3 regions of the Streptomyces sparsogenes subsp. cuspidosporus genome follow, and region 3 is predicted to be linked to each of the others. Evidence: riboswitches for the same ligand, from Rfam matches in the RefSeq annotation. Region 3 holds a riboswitch; each other region holds the start of a gene.
The links. A riboswitch is a leader RNA that binds a small molecule or an ion and turns the genes downstream of it on or off. The one in region 3 is predicted to bind cobalamin.
Positions count from the first base shown of each region.

Region 1 (4,153 bases), on a different contig from region 3:
GACCACGGCGGCCAGACCGCCGATCAGCCCGGCCGAGGGGATGCCCCCGCCGCCGTTTCCGGTGTCCCCGCCGTGGCCGCCGTCCCCGCCACTGGTTCCGTCCCCGCCGCTTGCCCCGTGGCTGGTGGCGTCGACCTGCTCCCCGCAGCCCGTGGCGGGGTAGCCGGCGATGGCGCACAGCAGGGCGGCGGAGTTGTAGCGCAGCGGCTTCGCGACGGCCGCCAGCGCGTCCGCGGCGCTCGCGTCCTCGGCGACCCGCGCGCACTCCGTACGGGGCTTCGGCGGGGTGCGGTGGTCGGGGGCGTCGGCGGCCGTGCCGAAGTCCAGGACCACCGCGACGCGTTTGGCGCCGTCCTTCGCGGGGGTGTCCGCGCAGATCGCCTTGAAGTCGGCCGGGCCGCGCGGCCGGGCGGCGTCCCGCGAGTCCTCGCTCACGGCGAACCGGAACCCGACCGTGTCGCCGTCGCCCGGCCGGGCCGTGGCCGGGCCCTGCGTGGCGTACGTCCAGGCGTCGGCGCCCCGCTCCCGCTGCCAGAACGACCAGTAGCGATAGCCCTCGGCGTGCGCGGGGGAGGCACCGAGCGCGAGCGCGGCCCAGGCGAGGGCGGCGCAGACGAGCGCGGCCCGGGCGCGGGCGAGGGCGGTGCGGGCGGAAGTGACGCGGGCGAGGGCGGCGCGGGCGGAGGTCACGCGGGCGGAGGTCAGGCGGGCGGAGGCGGCGCGCGGGCCCATCAGAGCTGCTGCTTCTTCCGGCCGCTCAGCAGGAAGCCGATGCCGATGCCCGCCACCATGAACACGCCCACCGTCCACCAGACACCACCGACACCCCCCTTGTCGTCGTCCTTCTTCTCCCCGTCCGCGTCCTTGCCGGAGTCCGCCTGCGACCCGGACGCGGACACCGACTCCGGCTTCGGACCCGTGGCGTTCAGCCGCTGGACGAGGTCCACGCCGCCGAAGCTGCGCGGATCCGCGCCCGCCGCGTGCGCCGCGAGCACCAGCTTGCCCAGCGCCCCCGGGTCGCCCTTCGCCCAGGCCAGCGCGCCGTTCTTCTCGCTCTGCAGCCACTGCAGGGGCTTGGCGGCGGTCGCGCTGTGCTCCCCGGCGGCCAGCGCGATGATCGCGTCCGCCGTGCCGCCGAAGTCCGGCTGGTCCTTGGCGCCCGGCATCGAGGACAGCAGGTGGCGGCCGTGCTCGGCCATGGTGTCCGCCAGATACGCGGCGGCGGCCTGCCCGGCCTCCGCCACCCCGGCCGGCCTGCCGCCCCCGCCCTTGCCGTCGCCCTTGCCCTTGCCGCAGTCCAGCGGCTCGGGCGCCTTGCCGTCGTCCTTGCCCGCGGGCTCGAAGACGAAGCCCTTGCCCTGGGTGGCCAGCGCGGCGGCCGCTGTCGCCAGGTCGTTGGCCGCCGCCCCGGCCCCGCCCTTGTCCGCCGTGTACGCGAACGCCCCGCGCTCGCCCTTCTTGGCGTCACACCCCAACTGGAGGCCGAGCAGCAGGTCGTACGGGGTCTTACCGCCCTTGGCCGACTTCACCCCCTTCGGGTCCGTTCCCGTGGCCGCGAAGGCGCCGACGGCGGCGGAGGTGGAGTTGGCGTCGCTCGGACCGCCCGGGTTCATGCCCCACCCGCCGTCGTCGTTCTGGTGCTTCTTCAGCCAGGCGACGCCCTTCTCGACGGCCGAGCTACGCCCGCCGACCGCGGCCAGCGCCTGCACGGCCGCCGCCGTCGCGTCGGTGAACTCGCCCTTCTTCGGGTCGCACGCCTTGGCCGGGTCGGCCCGGTACCCGGCGAAGCCGCCGTCCTCGCACTGCTGGCCGGCCAGCCAGTCGATGGCCGACTTCGCCGGGGTGACCCCGACGGCGTCCTGGGCGAGCAGCGCGAGCGACTGCCGCCACACCCCGTCGAACTGCGGGTCCTTGGTGCCGTACAGCCCCTTCGGCAGCGCCGGGCCGGACGGCTTCGGGGAGGGGGAGGCGTCGGCGAACGCGGCGGGGGCGGCGGCCGTGCACAGGGCGGCCAGGGCGGCCAGAGCCGTGGCGCTGCGGCGTACGTTCATGGCGACGGTGCCTCTCGGTCGGTGATCTCGGCGGTGGACGGACAGCGGTACGCGGCCGCGCACGGCCGTCCACCCCGCACGCCGAGGGACGTACGACGCGATGACACCGGGCTCAGCTCCGCATACCTCGACGGTGCCGCCGCCGGACGGGCCGACGGCGGGAGCCTGCGGTGCGCCCGACCAGGTGCTCCGGCTCGTACGCCCTGCGGCACGCACAGCCCGTACTCACGGTTGCGGGTCAGCGCCGGATTCTCACCGGCTTCCCCCGATCGGACGCGGATGAAGTTTTCACGGATACTTTATCCGGCGCCGACCCGGGCCCTTCCACGGCGGTCGGGACCGCTGGGCCGGCCCCTCCGGGACGGGCCCGTACGCTCCGTGTGGGCCTCGGCCCGCCGGATCCGCTCGCCGACCGTGCCGCCGTGCGCGCGGGGGCCGGCGCGCTGCTGCTCAGAGCACCAGGCGGGGGCTGCGACTGAGGCCGAGGAGGCCGAGGAGACGGTCCATCATGTCCTCGAACAGCGGCACCGGGTCGTTGAGCGCGAAGGACATGTGGCGGTAGACGGCCAGGCAGAGCATGCCGTAGATCTGTCGCCAGCAGGTGAGCATCAGGAACACCACGCCGATGGGCACATCCAGCCCGACGACCTCGCGGTAGGTCCGCAACTGCGGCACCAGGGCCGGATCGATCTCCTCGTCGGACGGGTGCGCCAGACCCTTCTCGCGCCACAGCCGCGTGAAGAGCTGCCCGAACGTCCCGCCCAGCTCGCGCGAGATGGCCTGCGGGATGTCCTCCGCCGACGCGGCGGCCGCCTGGGGATAACCGGCCCCCATGAGCAGGTTGAACTCCGCCGGGTTGGCCATCGACCAGTCCAGCACGGAGCGGGTGGCGGCGTGCAGCCGGGCGCTGATGTCGTCGGGGTCCTGGCGCTCCACCGCCCCGCCGACCACCCGCATGAACTCCGCCATGACGTCGTCGTAGACGGCGAGGATCAGCCCGTTCCTGCCGTCGAAGTAGCGGTAGAGGGCGGGTGAGGTCACCCCGACGCTGCGCGCCACGGCGGCGACGGTGAGGCCCTCGACTCCCTCCGCGGCCGTGATCCGGCGCGCGGCGGCCTTGGCATCCCGCTCCAGCTCCGCCCGCAGCCGCTCCCGCCGCGTCAGCCCCGCCACGCGCGCGCCCCCGCCGCCGTCGTTGCCGCCGTCTTTGCCTCCGTCGGTGCCGGACACCGTCGCCTCCTCCTGCTGGTCGGGTGCGCCTCAATGATCCTTCATCGGCGGGCGGGGCCACGGGGCAGCCGACTTGCCGTGAAGAGGCGTTGCATGGTTAATACTATTCTCGCTTCTAAGGGCAGTCACGCTTGTGCTGCCCCGGCAAGGGATCGGTGCTGTCGCGGCCGTGCCGTGGGGGAAGGCGGAGAGCTGAGTGGGCAAGACGTATGGGTCCGGTACGCGCGGGTGGATCGCGGCGGCCGCCGCGACCGTGCTGGCGGTGGGAGGGCTGACCGCGTGCGGCGCGTCCGGCGACTCGGGCAAGGACTCCGGGCGCGGCGGCGTCTCGGGCGGCGGTGGCCGGGAGTCCGGTGCGGGCGCGGCGGGTTCGGCGGGGGACACGCCGGCCACGGTGCGGAAGAACCTCTCCCGGGTGGCCTCGGCCACCGGGCCGGTGATCTGCTGGGACGGAGGCGAGGACGAGGGGTGGCAGGCGGCGGCGTACGACGCCACGTTCAGCAGGCGGATCGCCGCGTTCTCCGAGAAGTCTCTGCTGCCTCGGCTGGCCGAGATAGCACGGGAGACGGGCGGCCACGAGGCCACCGTGACCAGCCTGTGCGGGGACGAGGGGGAGACCGGTGAGAGCCTGGGGGAGACCGGGGTCAGCCCGGTCTCGCCGGACGGCCGCCGCGTCGCGGTCGAGGTGGAGACGGACGACAGCGACTCCCCGTGGCACGTGGGGTGGCTGGACCTCGGCACGGGGAAGTTCACGGACATCACCAAGGCTTCGGAGAAGAAGGGGTACAGCCCGGAGAAGCACTCCGACCGGCACCCCGGCTTCGCCCCGGACGGGTCGCTGTGGTTCCTGCGGGGCTCCGACCAGTTCTTCT
Region 1 is NZ_BAAASD010000005.1:179,017-183,169, reverse strand. Features, by position in the region: gene ABFY07_RS08730 (SCO2322 family protein) at 1-732, opposite strand, end outside; gene ABFY07_RS08725 (prenyltransferase/squalene oxidase repeat-containing protein) at 732-2,051, opposite strand; cobalamin riboswitch at 2,213-2,340, opposite strand; gene ABFY07_RS08720 (TetR/AcrR family transcriptional regulator) at 2,502-3,281, opposite strand; gene ABFY07_RS08715 (TolB-like translocation protein) at 3,478-4,153, shown strand, end outside.
Region 1: another riboswitch for cobalamin. It lies ahead of ABFY07_RS08725 (prenyltransferase/squalene oxidase repeat-containing protein); the one in region 3 lies ahead of ABFY07_RS23895 (ribonucleoside-diphosphate reductase subunit alpha).

Region 2 (4,153 bases), on a different contig from region 3:
CGTCCTGGAGACCTCGATGTCCGTGCTGCTGCCCCCGGCCCAGGAGCAGCGCTACATGGTGCTCGGCGGCGGGGGCGTCGGCGAGGACCCCGAGTCCACCGCGAAGACCCGCGTCGTGGACCTGCACGAGGACCGGCCGCGCTTCCGCGACGGGCCGAAGCTGTACGCGAAGGTCCGCTACCCCAGCAGCGTCATCCTCCCCGACGACACCGTCCTGACCACCAACGGCTCGGGCGACTACCGGGGGCGCGGCGGCAGCAATGTGCTGCTGGCGGAGATCTACGACCCCAGGACCAACACCTCGCGCGGCGTGGCCGACCCGCTGGTGGGCCGCAACTACCACTCCGGGGCACTGCTGCTGCCCGACGGCCGGGTGATGACCTTCGGCTCCGACTCGCTGTTCAGCGACGACGCCAACACCAAGCCGGGCAGGTTCCAGCAGCAGATCGACCTGTACACCCCGCCGTACCTGTTCCGCGGCGCACGGCCCGCGCTGGCCGACGGCGCTCCCCGGACCCTCAGGCGCGGGGCGACGGCCACCTACCGGGCCCACAACGCCTCGGCGATCCAGCGGGTGCGGCTGATCCGCCCCGGCTCCTTCACGCATGTGACCAATGTCGAGCAGCGGTCCATCGCGGTGGACTTCATCACCAGCGGGGACAGCGTCGGCGTCAGGATCCCGGACGACCCGTCGCTGGTCCCGCCGGGGTGGTACATGCTCACGGTGGTGGACGACGAGGGGATCCCCTCCAAGGCGGTCTGGGTGAAGGTGCCCGCCTCCCGGGGCGCCGCCAAGCACTGACCGCGGCAGCCGGACACCCCGACAGCCCGGCTGTCGGGGTCATGCGGCGCTAGGGCCCGTCTTCAAAGGGGGCGTCCGGCCGCGAGCGGCGTCTGGTGCAGGGGGCACCTCCCAGCGGTAGCTGGGGGAGCATCGCAAGGCGGAGGATCGCCCTCGTACTGGGCGCTGCGGTCAATATGCCGCTACCGCGGCGTGGCGGGCGACTCCGACAACACAGCGAGGTGCCGCCCGCCGCGGCAGCGGCTGATGTCACTGCGGCGTCGTGAGCAGGGCGCCCCCTTTGAAGACGGGCCCTAGGTGGCGTTACGGGCGAGGTCGAGCGCGTACCGCGGCCACCACCGGCCGGCCTGGGGGCCGCCCTTGCAGGTGCCGTCCGACTCGCCCGGACGCTTGATCCACAGGTAGGCCGCGACCGCCGGATCGCCCGTGCGGACCGTCGGCGTCTCGCCCAGCGCCCGCCCCTTGGGGTTGCACCAGGCCTCCGGGTCCTCCTTGCCGGGCACCGGGCCCTTGCCGTTGCGGCTGGTGTCGATCACGAAGGGCTTGCCGCCGACCAGGGCGGAGAGCTTCTTGCCGTAGACCTTGTTGTCCCCGGTGGTCTGGTAGTTGGCGATGTTGAGCGCGAAGCCGTCGGCCTTCTTCAGCCCCGCGCGCCTGAGCGGCTCGGCCATCCGGCGCGGGTCCTTGATCCAGTGCGGATTCCCCGCGTCCAGGTAGACCTTGGTGCGGGGCAGGCCCTTGAGCTTGTCCACGGCCCCGGTCAGCAAGTCGTACCGCTCCTCGAGGAACCGCTTGGGCGTGCAGCCATCCACCGCGTGCGGCAGCGCGTCGGGCTCCAGGATCACCGTGGTGGCCCGGTCGCCGATGCCCCTGACCGCCTTGTCCAGCCAGGCGCGGTACGCGTCGCCGTCGGCGGCGCCGCCCTTGGAGTACTGCCCGCAGTCGCGGTGCGGGATGTTGTAGAAGACCAGCAGCGCGTCCCGCTCCTCCGCGGCGGCGGCCTCGGTGAACCCGCGCGCCTGGCCCTCCGGGTCGTCCACGCCCAGCCACTCGGCGACCGGCTGCTCGGCGATCCGCTGTATCAGCCGCGCCTCCTCGTCGTCCCCCTTCCTGCGGTACGCGGCGACCTGCCGGGCGGCGCTGCCGTCCGGGTTGACCCAGTACGGCATGACATTCCGGGGCCGCTGAGCGGGCCTGGCGGCGGCGATCGCCTCCTCCTCGCGGTCGGAGGACGACGAGCCGAAGCAGCCGGAGAGCGCCAGAAGCGACAGCAGCGCCCCCACCACGGCCCCGCCCCGGGCCGCCCCGCCGCGCACGGCCTCGCGCCGGCGGCCGGTGTGACTCCCGTACATCCACTCCCCCTTGGGTGCACGCTCCGGGGGCTCACCCCTCAAGCCCCGGGTAGGACAAGACCGGTCGAAACCCTCAAGACCGATGGAAACCATGCTTACACACCAGACCGACCCCGGTGCGGTTGTCCACAGCCCTTCGCGGGATTTCGCCCGGTTGACAGGCACTCATCCGACTGGGACTCTCCGATGCGACAAGTCCACATATCGAGGCGACGGCACACAGGAACCCGGTGCGACTCCGGGACGGTCCCGCCACTGTGACCGGAAGTCAGCGCGCGCGGGCGCGCCGCGCTTCCGGGAGTCAGGAACTGGCCCGTCGTCCTCCTTCCTGCGAGGGGCGTGGAAACCCCACAAGGAGGCAAGAGCGGATGTCCCTGCACACTGCGCGGCACACCGACCCCGCGGCCGTCTCGGCCGCCACCGTCCGCACCCGCGACTGGCTGATCGCGGCGGGCGCGGTCGTCCTGGCGCTCATCGCGCTGTACGCGGTCTTCATCGACAACGGCTCGCTGATCTCGGCGACCGGCGACTACCTGCACGAGTTCTCGCACGACGGCCGGCACCTCTTCGGTGCCCCCTGCCACTGACCGGGTCCGGCACCATGGCAGACGGCCACGTCCCCGTACTTCCCCTGCTCCGGCGCGGACTGGCGGCGGGCGGCCTCGCGGGCCTCGCCGCCGGGCTGTTCTCCCTGCTGCTGGCCGAGCCCCTGATGGACCGTGCCATCCGGCTGGAGGAGAAACGCCAGGAGGGCGAGCACTCGCACGCCGCCGCGGCCGCGGCGGTCAAGCACCACGAGGAGCTGTTCTCCCGCGGCACCCAGCACTTCGGTCTCGTCGTCACCACGGTGGTCGTCGGGCTGGCGCTCGGCGTCTTCTTCGCGGTCGCGCACGCGCTCGTCCACCGCCGCTCCGACGCCTCCGCCCGGCCCTGGCCCCGCGCGATCGCGCTCGCCGCGGCGGGCTTCGCCGGGCTCTCACTGCTGCCGGGCCTGCGCTATCCGGCCAACCCCCCGGGGGTCGGCGACGCGGGCACGGTCGGCGACCGCCAGCTGATGTGGGTCGCCGCGGTGGTGATCGGCGCCCTCGGCATGGTGCTCGCCTGGCAGGTGCACACCCGGCTGACGGCGGCGGGCCGCGCCCCCGCCGTCTGCCAGACGGCGGTCGCCGGGACCCTCGTCGCGGTGCTCCTCGCCCTGTTCGCCCTTCCCGACAACCCCGACCCGGTGCCCGTCGAGGGCACGCTGCTGTGGGACTTCCGGATGCTCTCGCTCGCCTCCCACGCCGTGCTGTGGGCGGCCCTGGGCGCCACGTTCGGCGCGCTCGGCCTGCGCGCGCTGCGCGAGCGCCGGGCGGCGGGGCACCGGCCGGACCCGGTCCCCAGCGCCGTGTGATCCCCCGGCCCTGAGGCGGGGTGGGCACGGCTCACCCCGCCTCAGGGCCCGGCCCGGTCAGATGCGCGGGGGAATGCGCGGGGAATGCGCGGGGGTCAGATGCGCCGGCTCCCGGTCAGATACGCCGACACGACCACCCGCGCGCCGCGCGGCCCGCCGCCCGCGACCAGCCGCAGCTCCGCCCGCCCCCGGGCCCGCGCCCCGTACACCCGCCGGGCGTCGAGACGCTCGGCGGTCACCAGCGCGACGTCCTCGACGGTGAACTCGGCGACCGTCCCGTCCGCCCGGAACACCCGCACCGCGTCCCCCCGCCTGACCCCGCCGAGGCGGCGAAGGACCCCGCCGTCGGCGGGCCCGACCAGCACCGACGCCCCCGAGGCACCCGGCCGCGCCCCGGCGCAGTGCCAGCCCCCGACCCCGTAGCGGCCCCTCTCCGCACCCGCGACCACCGGGGCCGCGAGCCCCACCGACTCGACGACCACGCCCCGCGGCCGCGCGGAGGGCAGGGCGGGCAGGGGGCGGTGGGCGCGCGGCAGCGGATGCGTCGGGGGGCGCCCCGCCGCCGCCACGTCCCCCGTCATCGGCACCGCGCCGCCCAGTCCCTCC
Region 2 is NZ_BAAASD010000044.1:41,186-45,338, reverse strand. Features, by position in the region: gene glxA (radical copper oxidase GlxA) at 1-802, shown strand, start outside; gene ABFY07_RS35035 (glycoside hydrolase family 6 protein) at 1,096-2,154, opposite strand; cobalamin riboswitch at 2,331-2,485, shown strand; gene ABFY07_RS35030 (CbtB domain-containing protein) at 2,523-2,741, shown strand; gene ABFY07_RS35025 (CbtA family protein) at 2,756-3,547, shown strand; gene ABFY07_RS35020 (sortase domain-containing protein) at 3,643-4,153, opposite strand, start outside.
Region 2: another riboswitch for cobalamin. It lies ahead of ABFY07_RS35030 (CbtB domain-containing protein); the one in region 3 lies ahead of ABFY07_RS23895 (ribonucleoside-diphosphate reductase subunit alpha).

Region 3 (4,153 bases):
TGCGCTCGGAGATCTGGGTGGACAGCCGCTCGGCCTCGGGCGAGTCGAAGGGCAGCCGCAGCCGGAAGAAGACGTCCTGGAGGCCCATCAGGCCGAGCCCCACCGGCCGCCAGCGGGAGTTCGACGCCCCGGCCTCCTGGGTCGGGTAGAAGTTGATGTCCACCACGCGGTCGAGGAAGGTGACGGCGGTACGGACGGTCGCGTCCAGCTTCTCCCAGTCCATTTGGCCGTCCTCGCCCAGGTGCGCGGCCAGGTTGACCGAGCCCAGGTTGCACACGGCCGTCTCACCGTCGTCCGTGACCTCCAGGATCTCGGTGCACAGGTTGGAGGAGTGCACGACCCGGCCGGGCTCGGCGGTCTGGTTGGCGGTGCGGTTGGCGGCGTCCTTGAAGGTCATCCAGCCGTTGCCGGTCTGCGCCAGGGTGCGCATCATCCGGGCGTAGAGCTGGCGGGCCGGGACGGTCTTGACGGCCAGGCCCTCCGCCTCGGCCTTCCGGTACGCGGCGTCGAACTCCTCGCCCCACAGGTCCACCAGCTTGGGCGCGTCGACCGGCGAGAACAGCGACCAGTCGGCGTCGGCCTCCACCCGGCGCATGAACTCGTCCGGGATCCAGTGCGCGATGTTGAGGTTGTGGGTGCGGCGGGCCTCCTCGCCCGTGTTGTCCCGCAGCTCCAGGAACTCCTCGATGTCCGCGTGCCAGGTCTCCAGGTAGACGCAGGCCGCGCCCTTGCGCCGGCCGCCCTGGTTGACGGCGGCGACGGAGGCGTCGAGGGTGCGCAGGAACGGCACGATGCCGTTGGAGTGGCCGTTGGTGCCGCGGATCAGCGAACCGCGGGCGCGGATGCGCGAGTACGACAGGCCGATGCCGCCCGCGTGCTTGGAGAGCCGCGCGACCTGGTGGTAGCGGTTGTAGATCGAGTCCAGCTCGTCCAGCGGCGAGTCCAGCAGGTAGCAGGACGACATCTGCGGGTGGCGGGTGCCGGAGTTGAACAGAGTGGGGGAGCTGGGCAGGTAGGACAGCGTGCTGGTGAGCCGGTACAGCTCGGCCACGTCGTCCACCGCGCGCGTCGAGTGGTCCTCGGCGAGCCCGCAGGCCACCCGCAGCAGGAAGTGCTGCGGGGTCTCGATCACCTGGCGGGTGAGGGGGTGGCGGAGCAGGTAGCGGCTGTGGAGCGTACGCAGCCCGAAGTAGCCGAAGCGGTCGTCGGCGCCGTCGGCCAGCGCCTGCTCGACCAGGGTGTCCAGGCGGGCGGCGTGGGTGGTCACGAACTCGGCCGTGCCGTCCGCGATCAGGCCCTCGCGGTGCCCCACGGCCACCGAGGCGGAGAAGGAGACCGCTCCCTGCCCGGCCGCCTCCTCCCGGATGGCGAGGGTGAGCAGCCGCGCGGCCAGCTTCGAGTACTCCGGCTCCTCGGCGATCAGGCCGGCCGCCGCCTCGGTCGCGAGGGTGCGCAACTCCGCCTCGTCCGAGCCGGGATGGCGGCCGCGCAGGGCGGCGGCCGCGACCTTGCCGGGGTCGGTGGCGGGCAGGTCGGCGGTGAGCGTGGTCAGGGTCCGCAGCAGGGCGGTCCCGGGCGCGTCCTCCGCTGCCTGTGCAGCCGCTGCCTCTGAAACCGGATCGGCGGGCGCGATGGTCACTGAAGTGCTCTCCCTCGCTCGGCTTGGGGCCGGGCGGGAAGGGGCGCGATGGGCGCGTACGGGCATGCCGAAACTGCGGACGGCATACCGCGCAGCGTCCACCGGCCCAACCCGCGAGGCCCGGACGTATGAGACGGCCGTCGGCAGGTCCTCGGACTCGCGGGTACGCAAAAGCGTACGCGTACACCGTTGCGGGACAGTTCCGGATTCGCACCGGATTCCCCTGCGGCGACAGCGAGCATGAGCATACATCTTGTGGTGGCGGGCGCACCTGCCCCCACATGTTGTGTCGTGAGGTGGAGTGTTTCGTACGAATGTGCTATTCAGTGCCGGACTTGGCGCGGTCTACGCGCGCTCTGCAGGCGGCCTCGGCACGCCCGTGGCGCGGCCGTCTGGCGGCCCGGCGCGGGCCTGGCGCGGGCGCCTGGCGAGGCCGCCTGGCGCGGTGCCGGGGGTGCCTCAAGCGGGCGTCGTCGCCCGCCACTCGGTGAGGGCGCGGGCCAGCCGGGCCCGGTAGTCGGCGTAGCCGCGCTCATAGGTCTCGGCACGCTCCGGGTCCGGTACGACAGTACGCGAATCGGCTCGCCATTGTGCCGCGTCCACGGGGTCACCGAGAGCGCGCCAGGCGACCGCGACCGCGCCGCGCGCCCCCACCTCGGGCTCGTCGGGAAGGCGCACGGGCCGCCCGAGGACGTCCGCGAACAGCTGGGTCCAGGCGGCGGACCGGGTGCCGCCTCCGCAGGCCGCGAGGCTCGCGCTCAGCCCCGCCGCCTCCAGGCAGTGGCGGGCGGCGTACGCGACGGCCTCGCAGGCGGCCCGTACGGCGTCCGCGCGGGTCGCGGCGAGGGTCAGGCCGTCCAGCCGGCCCCGGGCCGCCGGTTCGACGAACGGGGCCCGCTCGCCCGCGTCGGAGAGGAAGGGCAGGGCGGTCACCCCGCGCGCCCCCGGCGGGCTCCCGGCGAGCAGCGCGTCCAGGTCGGCGGTGGTGGCGCCGGTGAACTCCAGGACCCACTCCAGGGCCGCCGTGCCCACCATGGCGGGCATGCCGCGCAGCCAGCGGTCCCGGTCGGGCGTGCACAGCCACATGCCCGCCGGGTCGGCGGCCGGGTCGATCACGGCGCTGTCGGTGAGGACCTGGCTGGCGAGGGTCGTGCCGACGATCAGCAGGCCGTCCCCGGCCTCCTCGACCCCGCTGCCGATCGCGCAGGCCGGGAGGTCGTACGGGCCCGCCGTGACGGGCAGTCCGGCCGGCAGCCCGAGCAGTTGCGCGCCCGCCTCGTCCAGCGCCAGGACAGTGCCGGGCGCGGCGGGCGGCGGCAGCAGCCGGGCGTGTTCGGCGATTCCGCACGCTTCCAGGGCCTTCGGGACGTACTGGCGGGTGGTCACGTCCATGAAAGGCATGGAGGCGTCCGAGGCGTCCACGCCGATCACGCCGGTGAGCCGCTGGGCCACCGCGTCCACGCAGTAGCCCGCGACCTCGGCGCGCGCCAGCGCCTCCGGTTCGTGGTCCGCCAGCCAACGCAGCAGGGGCGCGTGGCAGCCGGGGAACACCCCGGAGCCGGTGAGCCGGTACAGCTCGCGGATCGTGCCGTCCTCGCCCCAGCGGGCCACGGTGTCGCCCGCCCGCCCGTCCATCCAGGAGATCGGCGGGCGCACGGCGCGGCCCGCCGCGTCGCGCAGCCACAGCCCGTCGCCCTGCCCGGTGAGGGCGAGCGCGACCGGGGCCGCACGGCCCGTCGCGGCCAGGGCGGCGGTCACCTCGCGGACCACCTCGGCGACCGAGCGCAGCACGTCCTCCAGGTCCTGCTCGACCCGCCCGCCGGGCAGGCGGGTGAGCCGGCTGCGGCGGCTCGCGGCCGCCAGTGACCTGCCGTCCCGGCCGAAAGCCACGGCCTTGGTGACGGAGGTGCCAACATCGACTCCGAGGACGATGCTCGTGACTCCGCTCCCTCCCGAGAGAGGGGGCTTCTCACTTGGCCGCCGTGACGGCCTCGTGACGGTCAAGCCCTGACCGGCGCCTGATGGCGCGACACGTACTGTAGCGGCTCGGTTGCGCTCCGCGCCACCAGCTCCGGGAGCCGGCTGGTTCGCCGGGTGCGCGAGCTTCTCGCCGCGCGCGTAGCGGCCGACCTCGGCGGCGGTGATGGTGGCCGCGCGGTGGGCGGTCTGCCGGGTGGCGCCGGCGAGGTGCGGGGTGGTGACGACATTGGGCGCGGAGTGCAACGGCCAGTCGGCGGGCGGCGGTTCGATGTCGTACACGTCGAGGGCGAGGGCCCCCAGGCGGCCGCTGCGCAGCGCGTCCGGCAGCGGGGCGTAGTCCAGCAGGCCGCCGCGCGCGGTGTTCACCAGGACCGCGCCGGGGCGCATCAGGGCGAGTCGGTCGGCGTTGATCAGCCCCTTGGTCTCGGGGGTGAGGCGGGCGTGCAGGCTCACCACGGAGGAGCGGGTGAGGAGTTCGTCGAGGCCGACCGGCTCGACGCCGTCCGCGCGGGCGGCCTCGGGGTCGGTGTACGG
Region 3 is NZ_BAAASD010000021.1:99,564-103,716, reverse strand. Features, by position in the region: gene ABFY07_RS23895 (ribonucleoside-diphosphate reductase subunit alpha) at 1-1,639, opposite strand, end outside; cobalamin riboswitch at 1,765-1,887, opposite strand; gene ABFY07_RS23890 (FGGY family carbohydrate kinase) at 2,099-3,571, opposite strand; partial or broken gene ABFY07_RS23885 (2-hydroxyacid dehydrogenase) at 3,725-4,153, opposite strand, start outside.